Regions from separate parts of the Thaumasiovibrio subtropicus genome, predicted to be linked through region 2. Evidence: predicted binding sites of a transcription regulator. Region 2 holds the regulator's gene; each other region holds the start of a gene.

Region 1 (6,095 bases), 830 kb from region 2:
AATAATGTTCTCAAGTACGGTAAAGGTGTCTACCAACATGAAATGCTGGTGCACCATACCAATCCCTGCCGCGATAGCCGCTTGAGAGTTCGCAGGGCGATAGGGTTGATGATTGACATGCATTTCACCACTGTCAGCATGGTAGAAGCCGTAGATGATGCTCATTAATGTCGATTTTCCTGCACCATTTTCACCCACAATGCCGTGGATGGTGCCGGAGGGAATTTGTAGATCGATCGCTTTGTTGGCGTGGACTGCGCCAAAACGTTTGTCGATCTGTTTTAGCTCAATGGAAAAGGTCTGCGTCACGTGTCGCCTCTGAATACAACGATACCCAAACCACAGTGTAGTGTGGTTTGGGTATTAGGCACGGCGAAAATACCGTTGTTATTATTTGCTAGCGAAAAGAGTCGCTTAGTAGGTACACTCGTTATTCGACATGTAGTCATGAACAACGATCTTGCCAGCGATGATGTCAGCCTTTAGGCCTTCGACATACGCTTTCATGTCATCGCTCACCAACGCTTGGTTGTGCTCATCGAGTGCCCACTCAACACCATCTTCCGCAAGGCCAAGGACTTGAATACCCCCTTCCCAGTTGCCTTCCATGCTGTCGACCCACGTTTTCTTCGCCGCCAAACCGACACGTTTCACCATTGAGGTCAACATGGTGCCCGGTTGCAAGTGGTTTTGGTTCGAGTCAACACCGATAGCAAGGTTACCTGCGTCTTTTGCTGCTTGGTAAACACCCATACCTGTGCCACCTGCCGCTGCATAGATGACATCCACACCTTGAGAGAACTGCGACATGGCGAGCTCAGACCCTTTGGCTGGGTCAGCAAATGCCGCTGGTGTTGAGCCAGTCATGTTCTGCAGTACAACTGCTTCAGGATTTGCGTACTTTGCACCTTGCTCGTAGCCACATTGGAACTTACGGATCAAGGGAATATCCATACCACCCACAAAGCCTACTTTGCCTGACTCAGAGGCTTTAGCTGCCAATGCGCCAACCAGGAATGAACCTTCATGCTCTTTGAACACGATAGATTGCACGTTCGGTTTTTCGATAACAGAATCGATGATGGTGAACTTGGTCTCAGGGAACTCAGTGGCGACTTTCTCCACTGCTGAGCTCATGTTGAAGCCAACCGCAACAATGGGGCTAAAGCCGCGGCTTGCTAGGCGGCGCAGACCTTGCTCACGTTGCGCTTCGTTTTGTGGCTCGAACTCACGGACTTCGACGCCGCGCTCTTCTTTAAGCGCCACGACACCGTTTTGGTATACAGCTTCGTTGAATGATTTATCGAATTTACCTGCGGTGTCATAGATGACTGCAGGCTTAGGAGCGGCGAAAGCACCAAAGCTGGAGATAGCCAGCGCGAGTGCTGAAAGTTTGATGATTTTGTTTTTCACTGTTTGGGTCCTTATTGATCGTCCTAACCGAAATCAATGGTCGGCGGTCGCGCTGCTTTATACATAAACAGTACGACCGCTATACGATAATAAAAAAGCCTTCAGAGTCGGAACGGTAAACCTCGAAAACCCTCCTTGAACCACAGCAAAAAATGTCACAATTGGTAACTCACGAATAAGGAGGTGATACATATCACAACTCCATATGTGGGTTATGAGCTTAGTAATCGCCTGAGTGTGATGGCGAATGGAGAAAAGTGAGTAGTCACACAAATAGTTGCTCATATACTATTAATGAGTGTGATACCTAAAATGGCAATCTAGAGACCTAACTTCATGAATTTTGAGCCTCTTATCGATACCCACTGCCACCTCGACTTTGACGTTTTTCAAGCTGATCACAACGCGTTGTTTGCTTCTGCCCATGCGGCTGGCGTCACTCGTTTTATTGTGCCCAGTGTCGGGGCATGGAACTGGCAGCAGGTCGAAACATTGAGCGATAACCATCCCGGCGTCTACTATGCGCTTGGTATGCACCCCTATTTTCTTGCAAGACATCAGCAAGGTGACGTTGAGCATCTGGCTACGCGATTATCCAACGCCTCAGCGGATTGTGTCGCGGTTGGTGAGTGCGGGCTCGATTTTTTTCAGAAAACGACGGATACCCAATTGCAGCTCAATATATTGGAAGCCCACCTGATGTTGGCAAAAGCACATCAACTCCCTGTCATTCTGCATTGTCGACGTGCCCATGGTGAGATGCTCAAAGTACTAAAAAAGTATCGACCTAATAAAGGAGGGGTTGTCCACGGCTTTTCGGGAAGCTATCAACAAGCGATGGATTTTTTCAAATTGGGTTTTGTGATTGGGGTGGGAGGGACTATTACTTATGAACGCGCTAAAAAAACCCGTGATGCGATCAGTCGATTACCGTTAGAAGCCTTGGTATTGGAAACCGATTCGCCGGATATGCCTCTCGCTGGGTTTCAAGGTGAGCCTAATAAGCCAGACAGGTTGCCACTCGTCTTGCGGGCATTGGACGAAGTACGAAAAGAGTCGATCAAGGACTTAGCGAGCGCAACGGTACGCAACAGCGAAGCGCTATTTGGGCTGTGAATGGATGAATCGTTATCACGACGTAAACGTTTGCGAAAAACGTTTGCGTGAAATGCTGTCTATAATGTGACCTATATCACGGTTTTAGATCTCATTTCCTTTTGGTTGCTTTTAAAAGTGTGATTTTGACATTATTTTATCGCGCCGCGCATCCGTATAATGCGCTGGACTCTTTTAGAGCCAAAACTGTCGAGACGCCAAATATAAATTTTAGGAACCCCTTTACTATGAGCCTAATTATGAGCCTGGTTGGGATGGTGGTATTAATAGGCATTGCCGTACTACTGTCTGATAACCGTAAAGCGATTAACCTTCGCACCGTTGGTGGTGCATTTGCTATCCAGTTTATCTTGGGTGGTTTTATCCTTTTTGTCCCTGCGGGCCAGAAAGTACTTAAAGGCGTTTCTGACGCTGTATCTAACGTAATTGACTACGGCCAAGAAGGTACTGGTTTCCTTTTCGGTAACCTTGTTAACTTCTCTGTGGACGGTCTGGGCTTCATTTTTGCGTTTAAGGTTCTTCCTACGCTGATCTTCTTCTCAGCTCTGATCTCAGTACTTTACTACCTGGGTGTAATGCAGTGGGTTATCAAGATTCTTGGTGGCGGTCTGCAGAAAGCGCTGGGTACTTCTCGTGCCGAATCTATGTCTGCCGCTGCGAACATCTTTGTTGGTCAAACAGAAGCCCCATTGGTTGTTAAACCTTTCGTTCCTAAGATGACTCAGTCTGAGCTATTCGCGGTAATGTGTGGTGGTCTAGCTTCTATCGCTGGTGGTGTAATGGCGGGTTACGCGTCAATGGGCGTGCCAATTGAATATCTTGTTGCGGCTTCTTTCATGGCGGCACCAGGTGGTCTTCTATTCGCTAAAATCATCAAGCCAGAAACGAATGAGCCAGTTGAGCAACTTGCTGACATCGGCGCAGAAGGCGATGACAAACCAGCAAACGTTATCGACGCAGCAGCGGGCGGTGCGGCTTCTGGTCTTCAGCTTGCGCTAAACGTGGGTGCGATGCTAATCGCGTTCATCGGTCTGATCGCGCTAGTGAATGGTTTCCTAGGTTGGGCGGGTGGCCTATTCGGTCAAGAGAACCTAACTCTAGAAGGTATCCTAGGTCTAATCTTTGCACCACTAGCATGGCTAATCGGTGTACCTTGGGCTGAAGCGACTATCGCAGGTGAGTTCATTGGTCTTAAGACTGTTGCAAACGAATTCGTTGCATACGCAGGCTTCGCACCTTACTTAGGTGATGCTGCACCAGTAGTACTTTCTGAGAAGACGAAAGCGATCATCTCGTTTGCACTATGTGGTTTCGCGAACCTATCGTCTATCGCTATCCTGTTGGGTGGTTTGGGTAGTCTGGCACCGAAACGTCGCGGCGACATCGCGCGTCTAGGTGTGAAAGCAATCATTGCTGGTACCCTATCTAACTTGATGGCTGCAACCATTGCAGGCTTCTTCCTGACACTCGCGTAATCCGCACACTGTCAGAACCAAACGCCACAGCTTGCTGTGGCGTTTGTTGTTTCTGAAGCCTAAAAATGGCTGGCCTAGAGTGAGGGATGCAAAACGTTTGCTTTTTATCTCCACGGCACCAATAGCAGAAAACACTTAAAATCCGACGCTCCTCCTCCTTTTCATCGTGCGTTGTGCGACTACACTAGGAGAGGGATTTGCAACATAGAGATTATGAGATGCAAGAAGTTGTGATGGCGTTAATCGCCGGTATGGTGGTTGGCGTTCTGTTTTCAGCGATTAAGCTGCCTATTCCTGCGCCACCTGTTCTGTCTGGGGTGATGGGAATCGTTGGTGTCTATGCTGGCGGCCAGCTATATCAATGGATCATTGAGCGTTTTTTTTCTTAACCAAGCAGATTGTGATCTCGTGCAGTGATTGGTGCTGCTGGGAAACAGTGATAACGCGTTAAGAAACGTATCGGCCGTAGAGGCTTGATACATGGGTTGCTACACTGGGTTTTCACCTGTTTAGCAATCTATCACTAGGTGGTTGGGCGACAAGCTTCGTTACAACGGTTTAGTGAGCGAGCCAGCAGATGATGTGAGGTTCGCGCGGTGTACATGGATGTCGATTGAGCCTGAGAAAGGTTTAAGTCTTCAAGGAACCAAGTCCGCTCAGCTCTGCAGTAACAAGACGTTACTGGCAGCGGAAAACAGATTAACTTGGTAGAAAGTATTAGGACTGGAGATAGTCATGAGCGAATTGAAAGCAGCAGCATTACGTGCCTTAAAACTGATGGACCTAACAACGTTGAATGATGATGATACCGATCAGAAAGTGATCGACCTGTGTCATGCAGCGAATAGCCCAGCAGGCGCAACTGCCGCCATTTGTATCTATCCACGTTTTATTCCTATTGCGAAGAAGACGCTGCGTGAACAAGGTACACCAGAAGTAAAAATTGCGACGGTGACCAACTTCCCGCATGGTAATGACGACATTGAGATCGCCGTTGCCGAAACAAAAGCTGCCGTTGCTTACGGTGCTGATGAAGTCGATGTGGTATTCCCATACCGCGCATTGATGGCAGGCAACGAAGACGTTGGCTTTGAGTTGGTGAAACAGTGTAAAGCCGCTTGTGGTGATATTACGCTGAAAGTGATCATCGAGACTGGCGAGCTGAAAGAAGAAGCGCTTATCCGTAAAGCCTCAGAAATTTCAATTCACGCAGGCGCGGATTTCATCAAAACCTCAACAGGTAAAGTGCCTGTTAATGCCACACCCGAATACGCTGAGATCATGCTGACAGTCATCAAAGAGATGGGTGTCGCTGATCGTGTTGGTTTTAAACCAGCTGGGGGTGTGCGTACCGCTGAAGATGCTGCGCAATACCTTGCGATGGCCGATCAGATCTTGGGTGACAGCTGGGTTGATGCTAACCATTACCGTTTCGGTGCATCAAGCTTGCTTGCAAACTTACTTCACACGCTTGGTGAAGGTGAGAAAGCAGCAGAAGGCGGTTATTAATCGCATTGAGAAGGCATGCCGATGGGGATGCCTCTTTACTTTCTGTTCGTTGTATTTTCTCAAAAACTGAGAGGTGTGGGTGATGTTTTTACCACAAGAAATTATTCGCAAAAAGCGCGATAACATTGCGTTGAGTCGCGAAGAGATCAACTTTTTTATCCAAGGAATCGCGACAGACACCATCTCCGAAGGGCAGATTGCCGCGTTCGCGATGGCAATTTTCTTTAACGATATGAACATGGACGAGCGCGTTGCACTCACGTGTGCGATGCGTGACTCAGGTCAAGTGCTTGATTGGTCACACATGAACTTTGGTGGCCCCGTCGTTGATAAACACTCCACTGGCGGTGTTGGTGATGTGACATCCTTGATGCTGGGCCCGATGGTGGCCGCGTGTGGTGGCTTCGTGCCGATGATTTCAGGCCGAGGTCTAGGCCACACCGGCGGCACATTGGATAAGCTTGAATCTATCCCCGGCTACAACATCACACCAACCAATGCGGTATTTGGTCAAGTTACCAAAGAGGCGGGTGTGGCTATCATTGGCCAAACGGGCGACCTCGCGCCGGCGGATAAACGTGT
Region 2 (6,095 bases):
CACCTGACAGGGATCGGTAAGAAAGGCTTTATTGCCGATTTGATGCCAAAGCACCCAATTTACGTCAGCTTGCTGAGTAAAGAAGCACAGGCGGTGATCGGTCATGTCCATGACAACACGCGACCAGCCTTGAGGTTATTGGAACAGGAAGGCTTCTCTTGCCGCGGTTATGTCGACATCTTTGATGGCGGGCCAACGGTTGAATGCGAACGTCGCCACATAGAGTCTGTCCGTCACTCTTTTCAAGCGCAGGTCGAAGTGGGTGACGTTAACGCGGGTGAGCCCTTCCTCGTCTGCAATAGCCAGTTTGCTGACTTTCGTGCCACAGCCGCTGATCTGCATTATGACGAAAAGCGAGGGGTGGTTGTCATGGGCGCTGAGATTGCCGATGCGCTATTGGTAGAGGCCGGAGAGACGGTACGCCTGTTGGCAATGCACGAGTGAATCCCAGATAGATAAGGAGTCGCCATGAGTACTCATTGGATTGCGGGGGAATGGGTGAAGGGAGAGGGCGCAGCAATGCAGTCTATCAACCCCTATAGTGAAGCGCGGGTCTGGCAGGGTGATAGCGCATCTCCGGAGCAAGTGTCTCTCGCGGTTGCTGCAGCGCGTGCCGCATTTTTGCAGTGGCGTCAGACGTCTGTTGATGAACGTTATGCCTTAGTGAACCGCTTTGCGGAGCTGGTTGAAACGCACAGCGAAGAAATCGCCCGAACAATAGCGGAAGAGACGGGCAAACCGTTGTGGGAAAGCCGTACTGAAGCCGCCGCGATGAAGGGCAAAATTGCGATTTCAAAGCGCGCGTTTGAAGAGCGAACCGGGGAGCGAGCTAAATCCCTTGGTGATACCGCCGCCGTTTTACGTCACCGTCCTCTTGGTGTGTTAGCCGTGTTTGGCCCTTACAATTTCCCCGGCCACCTTCCCAATGGCCATATCGTGCCAGCACTACTGGCTGGCAATACTATTGTCTTTAAGCCGTCGGAGCTGACGCCTAAAATGGGAGAGCTTGCGATCAAACTATGGCAACAAGCTGGACTTCCTGCCGGGGTAGTGAACTTGGTGCAAGGTGATAAGTCGACAGGCCAAGCGCTAGCGAGTCATACAGGCATAGATGGACTGTTGTTCACGGGAAGCGCGCATACGGGGCATCTGTTGCATCAACAGTTTGCGGGTCAGCCAGGAAAAATGTTGGCATTGGAGATGGGAGGAAACAATCCGCTGGTTGTCTCTTCGCATTGTGGGGAAGTGGATGCGGTTGTTTACACCATCATCCAGTCAGCGTTTATCAGCGCGGGTCAGCGATGCACATGCGCTAGACGGTTATACCTACCCAACGGAGAGATAGGTGATGCGATTGTTTCGCGTCTAGTTCAAGCCACCAAAGCGATTCAAATTGGTGGGCCTTTCGATGAGCCCGCACCTTTTATGGGACCGCAAATATCATCGGTCGCCGCTGACGGTATTATGGCGGCGCAGCAACGACTTTTAGAGTTGGGTGCTGCTCCTCTGTTATCTGCTGAGCGAGGTGTGGGCGCAGTGGTTACGCCATCAATCTTGGATGTGAGCGCGATTGAGACATTACCGGACGAAGAGTACTTTGGCCCCTTGTTGCAGGTTGTTCGCTATACCGCTCTCAGCGAAGCGGTAGAGCTGGCCAATAACACCCGTTTTGGCCTGTCTGCGGGCCTTATCTCTACCGATGATTCGGAGTGGGACTTCTTCGTGCAACATATCCGTGCTGGGATAGTAAATCGAAACCGGCAACTCACTGGCGCGAGTGGGGATGCGCCTTTTGGCGGGCCGGGTGCATCAGGAAACTTACGGCCAAGTGCGTATTATGCTGCGGATTATTGCGCTTATCCCATGGCGTCAATGGAGGGAGAGACCCCATTGATGCCAACGCAACGTTCCCCCGGACTCGAAAACTGGTGATGCTATGTATAAAAGACTGTTTGAACACCTATGGCAAGATTATACGCGTCGACTTTGTCCCTCAGCATTGCGTGTTCATGCGTTGCTGAGTGAAGGAGAGCCGTTGGTTAATGACCATATTGCGTTACGCACATTTAATTTGCCTGATGTGGGGTTGGATGCGTTGGCTGCGCCGTTTATCGCTGCAGGGTACGTGCGAGGTGGGGAATACCATTTTGAGAAAAAACGCCTCTATGCTGAGCATTTTGAGCATCCGGATCCTGAAGCACCGAAAGTATTCATCAGTGAGCTGTTAGTTGGACAGTGTTCAAGCCGATTGCAATCCGATGTGCGTGCATTGGTCGCGCAAATGGAGACACCGTTGGACCCGCATGGTGCTTTTCTCTCGTTAGGGCGACCATGGCAGTTATCTCTGTCAACGTATCAAGCCTTGGCGGAAGAGAGTGAATATGCGGCATGGGTGGCGGCCCACGGTTATGGCGCAAATCACTTTACGGTCAGTATAAATGCACTATCGACGTTTGACGAAGTAGAAACAGTGAATACCTATTTGAAGCAACATGACTTCGTGTTGAATGATGCTGGCGGCGAAGTCAAGGGAGGACCAGAGGTACTCTTGGCACAATCATCGACCATGGCTGATGCCGTGCCAGTGACATTCAGTGACGGTGAGGCCACTGTTCCGGGCGGGTTTTATGAGTTTGCTAAACGTTACCCACAAGCGGATGGGCGATTATACCCCGGTTTCGTTGCTGCATCGGCAGATAAGATTTTTGAGAGCACCCACCGAAACGGATGAAAGGGAAAAGAGAAGCAAACAAAAAGCTCGCCTAGGCGAGCTTTTTTGATTCACGTTTGCCGTTGAGAAGGCGACTGCTGAGAGCAGATTAACGCGTACCGTATACCACGATAGTTTTACCGTGTGCAGAAATCAGGTTCTGCTCTTCTAGCATCTTCAAGATACGACCAACCGTCTCTCGTGAACAGCCAACGATTTGACCGATCTCTTGACGGGTAATCTTGATCTGCATGCCATCAGGGTGCGTCATCGCATCCGGTTGGCGCGCTAGGTTTAGCAGTGTTTGTGCGATGCGGCCTGTGACATCGAGGAACGCTAGGTCACCGACTTTCTGGCTAGTGACTTGCAGACGGTTCGCCATTTGCGCAGAAAGGCGCATTAGGATGTCTGGGTTCACTTGAATAAGCTGGCGGAATTTCTTGTAAGAAATTTCAGCAACTTCACATGGGGTCTTGGCACGAACCCACGCCGTACGCTCTTGACCTTCTTCAAATAGGCCAAGCTCACCGATAAAGTCACCTTGGTTAAGGTAAGACAGGATCATCTCCTTGCCTTCTTCATCCTTGATCAATACTGCAACTGAGCCTTTTACGATGTAGTAAAGGGTTTCACCCTTCTCACCTGCATGGATCAAAGTACTTTTTGATGGGTACTTGTGAATGTGACAGTGAGACAGGAACCACTCTAAAGTTGGATCAGTTTGAGGTTTACCTGGAACCATAAAAATAACTTCCTCTGCATTTGTTGCCCAACAACGATATCCTTATAATCGAGCATTAACTCAATGGTATTGGTGCGTTGTCTAGGATATGTAGTCCGCTGCGACGCTGCAAGCGTACTTACCAAATTTATTCCTGAGTTTACCGTGTTTTGGCGTCCTTTTCTTGATGTAGATCGATGAGAAACGGGCATTTTTTACTCATAAGTGTGCACATGATCACACACTGACGAGATACTTGGAGAGACTTATGCAGTCACGAGTCAAATGGGTGGAAGGAATGACCTTCTTAGGTCAGTCCGATTCGGGTCACAGTGTAGTGATGGACGGCAATGGTGGAGAGAAAGCCCCAAGCCCAATGGAGCTAGTGTTAATGGCTGCTGGCGGCTGTAGTTCTGTTGATGTCGTCGATGGATTGAAAAGCGCGGCTCAGCAAGTGGTTAGCTGTGAGGCGGCGTTAACCTCACAGCGTCGTGATGAAGCGCCACGTTATTTTACGGCAGTGAATGTCCATTTCACCGTCACTGGTCATCAACTGGACAGCAAGATTGTCGAGCGTGTCGTGGCTGACTCACTTGAGAAATACTGTTCTGTTTGCCTGATGTTGGGGAAAGGTGTTGAGATGACACACTCCATTGAGGTCATTGAAGCCTAGCGCGCAGCGGTAGGGTTTGCCACTAAAAAGGGACGCTGTTGCGTCCCTTACTTTTTTCGGCTCTCCAGGTTTCTAAAACCTAACCAATCTTACCGGTCTCTATTAGGTTTTGAATCAATGGGCGCATGATCAGCTCCATTGCAAAGCTCATTTTACCGCCCGGGACCACAATGGTGTTGTGACGCGACATAAAAGAGCCTTGAATCATCGAAAGTAAGAATGGGAAATCAACGTTCTTTATCCCACGGAATCGGATCACGACAAAGCTTTCATCGAGTGAAGGGATACCTTTCGCATTCAGTGGGTTCGAGGTATCAACAGTGGGAACGCGCTGGAAATTGATATGGGTGCGCGAAAATTGCGGCGTGATATAACTGAGGTAATCGTCCATTGAACGGACAATGGAATCGGTCACCGCTTCGCGTGAGTGGCCGCGGTCACGCGTATCACGAACAAACTTTTGGATCCACTCTAGGTTAACAATGGGCACCATACCAATGAGCAGGTCAACATGCTGAGAGACGTTAACATCACCATCCATGACCCCACCATGTAAGCCTTCGTAAAACAGCACATCGGTGTTTTCAGGTAACGTTTGCCAAGGCGTAAAAGTGCCCGGCATGAGGTTGTACGGGACGGCTTCATCAAAAGTGTGCAGATAGCGACGGAATTTCCCCGTTCCATCTTCACCATACTGCTTAAAAAATTGCTCCAGCGCTTCGAAGTCATTAGCTGCCGGTCCAAAGTAGCTGATATGTCGGCCTTGCTCTCGGGCTTTGCGGATCTCTACGTCCATCTCAGGACGCGTGAAACGGTGGAAGCTATCGCCTTCGAGCCATGCGGCATTGATGCGCATCATATTGAACATTTTGCGGAAGGCTTCAGAGGTGGTGGTGGTGCCAGCACCCGACGAACCTGTTACCGCGATAATGGGATGTTTTGCAGACATAAGCTACCTGAGGTTAACGCATTAGATGCAAGTTATTAACAGTCTATGCATCAGAGATCAAGTGATAGAGGCGGAACTGAGATCACGCCTAAGTTTGATATCTACTGTTTCATGGAGTTGTGAAAAAACGATGACCGCCTCATCGCTTTGCAATAATTGCTTGAGGTTATTGACTTTTTCCTCAAGAGAAAGCTCGCTTTCGCCATAGTCAGTGCCTTCTCGTAACACAACGCTTTCGACTAAATTGTCGAAGGTTTCGGAGTCTAATTGTTGCCAGGGAATAATCATGACGCTCGAATATACTGCATAAATAGTTGTTGATAGCTTACCTTATATACTCAAACCACCTCAAGATGCAGGTTTCATAAGCGGCTTAGCCCACAAGTCGTCAAACTCACCTGAGTTTTTCGCAGAGTGCCGCTTGAAACCACGAAGGCACGGTTTGCTCTAGCCAGAAGTGTGGCGCTCGGAGCGTGCCTCCAACAAAACCTACATGGCCGCCTCTATCGAGCAAATCATAGTGAATATTGTCGGGTAGTGTCTCGCGCGCAGGGATGACACTCTTGTCCATGAAGGGGTCGTCAATCGCATGGATGAATCGACAAGGTATGGTGATGTCAGATAAGCGCGGTAAGGCGCTGCATTTTGCATAGTAGTCTTGGGCATCCTTGAAACCATTGAGTGGTGCGGTAACCACATCATCAAATTGGTACAGGTTGCTGATGTTAAGTATCTGCTGACTATCTAGGACAAATTGCGCGGGGAAGGCTTGCTGTTTTTTGGCTGCGCGCTTTTTCAAGCTGTTAAGAAGATAAGCTTGATAGATCTTGGAGAAACCTTGTTGGATCCGTTTTGCACAGCTTGCCAATTGCAGTGGCGCTGAGACGATTTGCGCCGCGCAAATTTTAGTGTCTTGGCGATATTGTGCGAGGTAGTTGGCCAGCATATTGCCGCCAAGGGAAATACCGACTGCAATAATCTGGCGCTGTGGATGATGACGCTGTAGCCATTGAAGTACATAGCGCGCATCATGTGTGTGGCC
Region 3 (6,095 bases), 400 kb from region 2:
TTTACCTAGCTCGTAACCAGCAGCTGCAACAGCTTCTGCGATTACTTCTAGCGCTTCAGCGTTAGACTTAAGGTTAGGCGCGAAACCACCTTCGTCACCAACTGCAGTGCTGTAGCCTTTAGACTTAAGTACTTTAGCTAGGTTGTGGAATACTTCTGCACCGATACGTAGACCTTCTTTAAGAGTCTTAGCGCCAACTGGTTGGATCATGAACTCTTGAATGTCAACGTTGTTGTCTGCGTGCTCACCACCGTTGATGATGTTCATCATTGGTAGAGGCATAGAGAACTGACCAGCAGTACCGTTTAGCTCAGCGATGTGCTCGTATAGAGGCATGCCTTTCGCTGCAGCCGCGGCTTTCGCGTTTGCTAGAGAAACTGCTAGGATTGCGTTAGCACCGAACTTAGATTTGTTGTCAGTACCGTCTAGATCGATCATTACTGCGTCGATTGCAGCTTGATCTTTCGCGTCTTTACCCGTTAGAGCGGTAGCAATTTCGCCGTTTACAGCTTCAACCGCTTTAAGAACGCCTTTACCTAGGAAGCGTGCTTTGTCGCCGTCACGTAGTTCTAGAGCCTCACGAGAACCAGTAGATGCACCAGATGGCGCAGCTGCCATACCTACGAAACCACCTTCTAGGTGAACTTCCGCTTCAACAGTTGGGTTACCACGTGAGTCGATGATTTCACGACCCAGAACTTTAACGATCTTAGACATTAGTCTTTCCTCTTGCTTTAACAATTTAAAAAGCGAACCAAAACCGCAGCCCTCATGGCTGCGGTCTTTCCATTTGATTACTTCTCTAACTCGCCACGCTGATTAACAGCTGCAGCAGCCACAAAACCTTCGAACAGCGGGTGGCCGTCACGAGGTGTTGAGGTGAACTCTGGGTGGAACTGCGCAGCAACAAACCAAGGGTGGTTTGGTACTTCGATGATCTCAACCAGCCTCTTATCTGCCGACAGACCTGAAATGCGAAGACCCGCTTTCTTCAGTTCTGGCAACAGGGTGTTATTCACTTCAAAACGATGGCGATGGCGCTCATGAATCGTTGGATTACCGTACATTTCACGCGCTTTTGAGCCTTCTTCTAGGTGACAAAGCTGAGAACCAAGGCGCATGGTACCGCCTAGATCTGACTGCTCAGTACGCTCTTCAACTTTACCTTCGCCGTCAACCCACTCAGTGATCAGGCCAACAACTGGGTGCTGAGAGTCTTTGTTGAACTCAGTAGAGTGCGCATCTGTCATGCCCGCCACATTACGTGCGAACTCGATCAATGCCACTTGCATACCAAGACAGATACCTAGGTAAGGGATCTTATTCTCACGTGCATATTTTGCCGTCAGAATCTTACCTTCAACACCACGACCGCCAAAGCCGCCTGGTACTAGAATCGCATCTAAGCCTTGCAGCGCTTCATCACCTTTGCTCTCAACATCTTGAGAGTCAACATACTTGATGTTTACTGTGACACGGTTCTTCAAACCCGCGTGTTTCAGTGCTTCATTCACTGATTTGTAAGCATCAGGTAGTTCAATATACTTACCAACCATACCAATGGTGATTTCACCAGTAGGGTTAGCTTCTTCGTAGATAACTTGTTCCCACTCACTTAAATCTGCCTCTGGCGCTGTAATGCCAAAGCGATTACACACGAGATCATCAAGACCTTGAGATTTGATTAGCTGTGGGATTTTGTAGATAGAATCTACATCTTTCATTGAGATAACAGCTTTCTCAGATACGTTACAGAACAGTGCAATCTTCGCACGCTCATTCGCAGGGATAACACGATCACTACGACACACTAACACATCTGGCTGAATACCAATTGAAAGCAACTCTTTTACAGAGTGCTGAGTAGGTTTGGTTTTTACTTCACCGGCAGCGGCGAGGTAAGGGACAAGCGTGAGGTGCATGAACATTGCACGTTCACGGCCAAGTTCAACCGCTAACTGACGGATTGCTTCCATGAACGGGAGTGATTCGATATCACCAACCGTACCACCCACTTCAACGATAGCCACATCGTGACCTTCTGCGCCCGCTTTAACCCGGTCTTTGATTTCGTTGGTGATGTGAGGGATAACCTGGATTGTTGCACCAAGGTAGTCGCCACGACGCTCTTTACGCAATACGTCGGCGTAGATACGACCCGCAGTGAAGTTGTTGCGCTTCGTCATCTTAGTACGAATGAAGCGCTCATAGTGACCCAAGTCTAGGTCGGTCTCTGCACCGTCTTCCGTAACAAATACTTCACCGTGTTGAGTTGGGCTCATTGTGCCTGGGTCAACGTTGATGTATGGATCGAGCTTCATCATTGTGACGTTTAAGCCACGCGCTTCAAGAATAGCAGCTAGAGATGCAGCAGCAATACCTTTACCTAGAGAGGATACTACCCCGCCAGTAACAAAAATGTAGTTTGTTGTCATGCTTAACCTGGAAGTTGGTTTAGAGGAATTAAAATGTATCTGGACGGGACGCTACTATACCAGAGCCACTTTATTGCCACAACGTGAAAAGTATCACACTCATCGGCGATTTTTCTTGTCTCAAATCAATAGCCGTCACGCAATCGAGTGCGTTGTTACATTATGATGCGTTGTTTTTTTCACGCTTTTTCACCGCTTGCCAGTGCGCCTCTAGGGTTTCTAGGTCACACTCATCCAAGCGCTTACCTTGTTCTAGCACATTTTTTTCCACTTGGCGAAAGCGACGTTCAAACTTCTTATTTGCACGAGCAAGTGCCATTTCAGGTTTCACTCCTGCATGACGAGCTAAATTTGCTGCAGCAAACAGTAAGTCACCCACTTCATCTTCTATTCTGTCTGCATCAGGTGACACTTGCATGACTTCCGCCATCACTTCATCGATCTCTTCATGCACCTTATCGACCACAGGCCCGAAGCTATCCCAGTCAAAGCCATGCCTTGCTACGCGCTTTTGAATTTTGTCGGCGCGGATCAATGCCGGAAACGCATTGGGAATGTTATCCAACACGCTCTGCTGCCCTTTCTCTTCTCGCTCAGCCGCTTTTTCTTGCTCCCAACTTGCATTGAGTGCTGACTCATCAGCGAGTTCTCTGTCTGCAAACACATGCGGATGACGACGTACTAGTTTGTCATTTAGATCGGTGACCACATCTTCAAAGCTAAACAGATCATCTTCTTTCGCCAGTTGACTGTAAAAAATAATCTGGAACAGCAAATCCCCCAGCTCTTCACGAAGCTCTTGCCAATCCTGTCGCTCTATCGCGTCAGCCACTTCATACACCTCTTCAATGGTGTGCGGCACAATGGTGTCAAAACGCTGCTTTAAATCCCAAGGACATCCGCCATTTGGGTCGCGCAGTTTGACCATGATTGCCAGTAGTTCATCAATCGGTTTTACAGACATGGTGCTTACCTTTACTCATAATAAAACGGGAAGCGGCTCTAATGTCGAGCTACCTCCCGTTGCTATCCTACTATTTTACTACGCAGTAACGAACTCAATTGCCCCTTTAATGTAACCTGCGCGCTTGAGCAACATCGCGCAATGACTCAATACGCTTCAACACACGACCAAGGGTGTCTAAGTCTTCGAGCTCAATCTCAAAGTCCATCACGGCCAACTGCTTCTTGTTATCGAAGCGGCTCTTCATACCACTGACCGTGATCTTTTCGTTGGCGAGTGTGGTTGTCAGATCTTTTAACAGACCACTGCGTTCATTCGCTAGCACACGTACGGTGATCTTATATCGGCCGCTGAAGTTACCCCAGACCACGTCAATAATGCGCTCAGGGGCGTGGATGCGTAGCTCTTCGAGTTGTTCACAATCGCTTCGGTGCACAGAGATACCGCGCCCTTGGGTGACAAAACCACAAATATCATCACCGGGTATCGGCTGACAACAACGTGCGAGATGTGTCATTAAGTTATCGACACCCTCCACCACAATGGCATCTCGACTCGGCTTTTGGGTCGAGGTCGTAGTGCCACTTTCAGTGAGTTTTTCGAGCAGTTGCTGATCTTCTTCCTCTGCCGTCGGCTTATTAACCAAGGCATTGATATGATTAACAACCTGATTGATGCGTAGATCGCCACTTCCTAAGCCAGCAAACAGTTCATCAGTGCTGTTCACATTGAAGCGTTTTAACGCATACTCTTCTGCGTCTTTTAATGTGGCATTGATTTTAACTAGCTCAATGTCAAGGATCTCTTTCCCCGCGGCGATGTTCTTATCGCGATCTTGCTTACGGAACCAAGCGTGTACTTTGGCACGCGCTCGACTGGAGGTCACAAACCCTAAACTTGGATTCAGCCAATCGCGAGAGGGGTTCGGCTCTTTCTGAGTGATGATTTCAACTTGATCGCCCATTTGCAGCTTATAAGTGAACGGGACAATACGGCCCTCAACTTTTGCGCCAATGCAACGGTGACCCACTTCAGAGTGAATGTGATAGGCAAAATCGAGTGGTGTGGCATCGGCGGGTAGATCGACAACATCCCCCTTTGGTGTAAAGGCATAGACGCGATCATCAAACACCTGACTCCGAAGCTCTTCAAGCATATCACCAGAATCAGACATCTCTTCTTGCCACGCTAGTAGCTTACGTAACCAAGTGATCTTTTCGTCGTAGGCTGAACCTTTACCGCTACCCCCTTCTTTGTACTTCCAGTGCGCAGCGACGCCAAGCTCTGACTCTTCATGCATTGCCTTGGTGCGAATCTGAATCTCGACCGTTTTACCATTCGGCCCCAAAACCACTGTGTGGATAGACTGGTATCCGTTTGGCTTTGGGTTAGCAACATAATCATCAAACTCTTTGGGAAGATGACGATACTTGGTGTGCACTATGCCTAATGCGGCGTAGCAATCTTGAATCTCATCCGCAACAATACGCACCGCTCGCACATCAAACAGCTCATCAAACGCAAGGTTCTTTTTCTTCATCTTGCGCCAAATACTGTATATGTGCTTCGGCCGCCCTTGCACTTCCGCACCAATATTGGACTGTTTCATGGATACGGCAAGATCGCTCACAAACTCTTCAATATACTGCTCGCGATCAATACGGCGCTCAGACAGTTGCTTGGCTATTTGTTTGTAAATATCGGGGTGTTGGTAGCGGAACGCGTAATCTTCAATTTCCCATTTGAGCTGACCAATACCTAACCGGTTGGCGAGAGGCGCGTAGATGTTCGCACACTCTTTTGCCACATTACGGCGAATAGCATCGGGCTCATCTTTCACTTCGCGTAGATGGCAAATACGCTCTGCGAGCTTGATAACCACACAGCGGAAATCTTCCACCATTGAAAGCAGCATGCGACGAATATTATCGACTTGCAATGAGGTCGCCGTATCGCCTGTCGCGGCACTTAGATGGCCAATTGCCGCCATCTGCTCCACGCCTTCGACCATCTCAACGATAACCTTGGAGTGGTTATCATGCAGGGCTTCGTGACTATAGAGGCCCATCTCTACAATCGGGAATAACAAGGCTGAGATCAACGTGCTGGCGTCCATATTCAAGGTCACCAGAATCTCAACCATTTCTCGACCACGCCATAAAACTAATGGCGCATAGTCAGACCCCTCTACCTGCTGCTCACACAGCTGGTAAGTGGCAATAATTCTTTTCTTGGTCTGCTTATCTTGTTGCAGACTCTCAGCCCATTGCGCCAACTCAAATGCGCGATTTTCCGTTAAATGTGCACCGCGTATCGCGACCATTATCCCTTCCCATTATCGCTATAACTTACTGGCCTTTTGGCCAAGTTGTTGCAGTCACGAGTTAATTAAGTTGCCTTTATCTCATAACTTAGTGAATAACGCCATGGACTCTGTATGTCCAGTGTGTGGAAACATATCCATAGTACCGAGTTTGGTTAACTGATAACCGTTTTTCAGTAAGATCTCACTGTCCCGCGCGAGGGTCGCCGGGTTGCAAGATACATAGACCACTTTCTTGGCTGCCAAGTTCACCACATGTTCCATCACACCCGCTGCGCCCGCACGAGCTGGGTCCAGCAGCACTTTATCAAAAGGCTCTGCGGCCCAAACTTGGGTACTGAAATCCTCATCCAAATTCGCTTGATAAAATCGC

What was found. The regulator CRP, encoded in region 2, controls carbon source genes, mostly activating them, when cyclic AMP is high. The targets are predictions, from matches to a motif close to TGTGANNNNNNTCACA.
Region 1: the regulator CRP is predicted to act here: its motif matches at 2,595-2,610, upstream of TSUB_RS13500 (NupC/NupG family nucleoside CNT transporter).
Region 3: the regulator CRP is predicted to act here: its motif matches at 2,518-2,533, upstream of TSUB_RS03035 (CTP synthase).

The regions. Positions count from the first base shown of each region.
Region 1 is NZ_AP023054.1:3,030,506-3,036,600, reverse strand. Features, by position in the region: gene TSUB_RS13515 (ABC transporter ATP-binding protein) at 1-309, opposite strand, end outside; gene TSUB_RS13510 (BMP family lipoprotein) at 415-1,413, opposite strand; gene TSUB_RS13505 (TatD family hydrolase) at 1,750-2,529, shown strand; gene TSUB_RS13500 (NupC/NupG family nucleoside CNT transporter) at 2,757-4,004, shown strand; gene TSUB_RS13495 (XapX domain-containing protein) at 4,223-4,393, shown strand; gene deoC (deoxyribose-phosphate aldolase) at 4,740-5,513, shown strand; gene deoA (thymidine phosphorylase) at 5,596-6,095, shown strand, end outside.
Region 2 is NZ_AP023054.1:235,153-241,247, forward strand. Features, by position in the region: gene astA (arginine N-succinyltransferase) at 1-444, shown strand, start outside; gene astD (succinylglutamate-semialdehyde dehydrogenase) at 469-1,932, shown strand; gene TSUB_RS01135 (DUF1338 domain-containing protein) at 1,937-2,731, shown strand; gene crp (cAMP-activated global transcriptional regulator CRP) at 2,820-3,452, opposite strand; gene TSUB_RS01145 (OsmC family protein) at 3,700-4,104, shown strand; gene TSUB_RS01150 (phosphoribulokinase) at 4,184-5,053, opposite strand; gene TSUB_RS01155 (YheU family protein) at 5,111-5,341, opposite strand; gene TSUB_RS01160 (hydrolase) at 5,448-6,095, opposite strand, start outside.
Region 3 is NZ_AP023054.1:630,234-636,328, reverse strand. Features, by position in the region: gene eno (phosphopyruvate hydratase) at 1-717, opposite strand, end outside; gene TSUB_RS03035 (CTP synthase) at 795-2,435, opposite strand; gene mazG (nucleoside triphosphate pyrophosphohydrolase) at 2,596-3,399, opposite strand; gene relA (GTP diphosphokinase) at 3,506-5,722, opposite strand; gene rlmD (23S rRNA (uracil(1939)-C(5))-methyltransferase RlmD) at 5,804-6,095, opposite strand, start outside.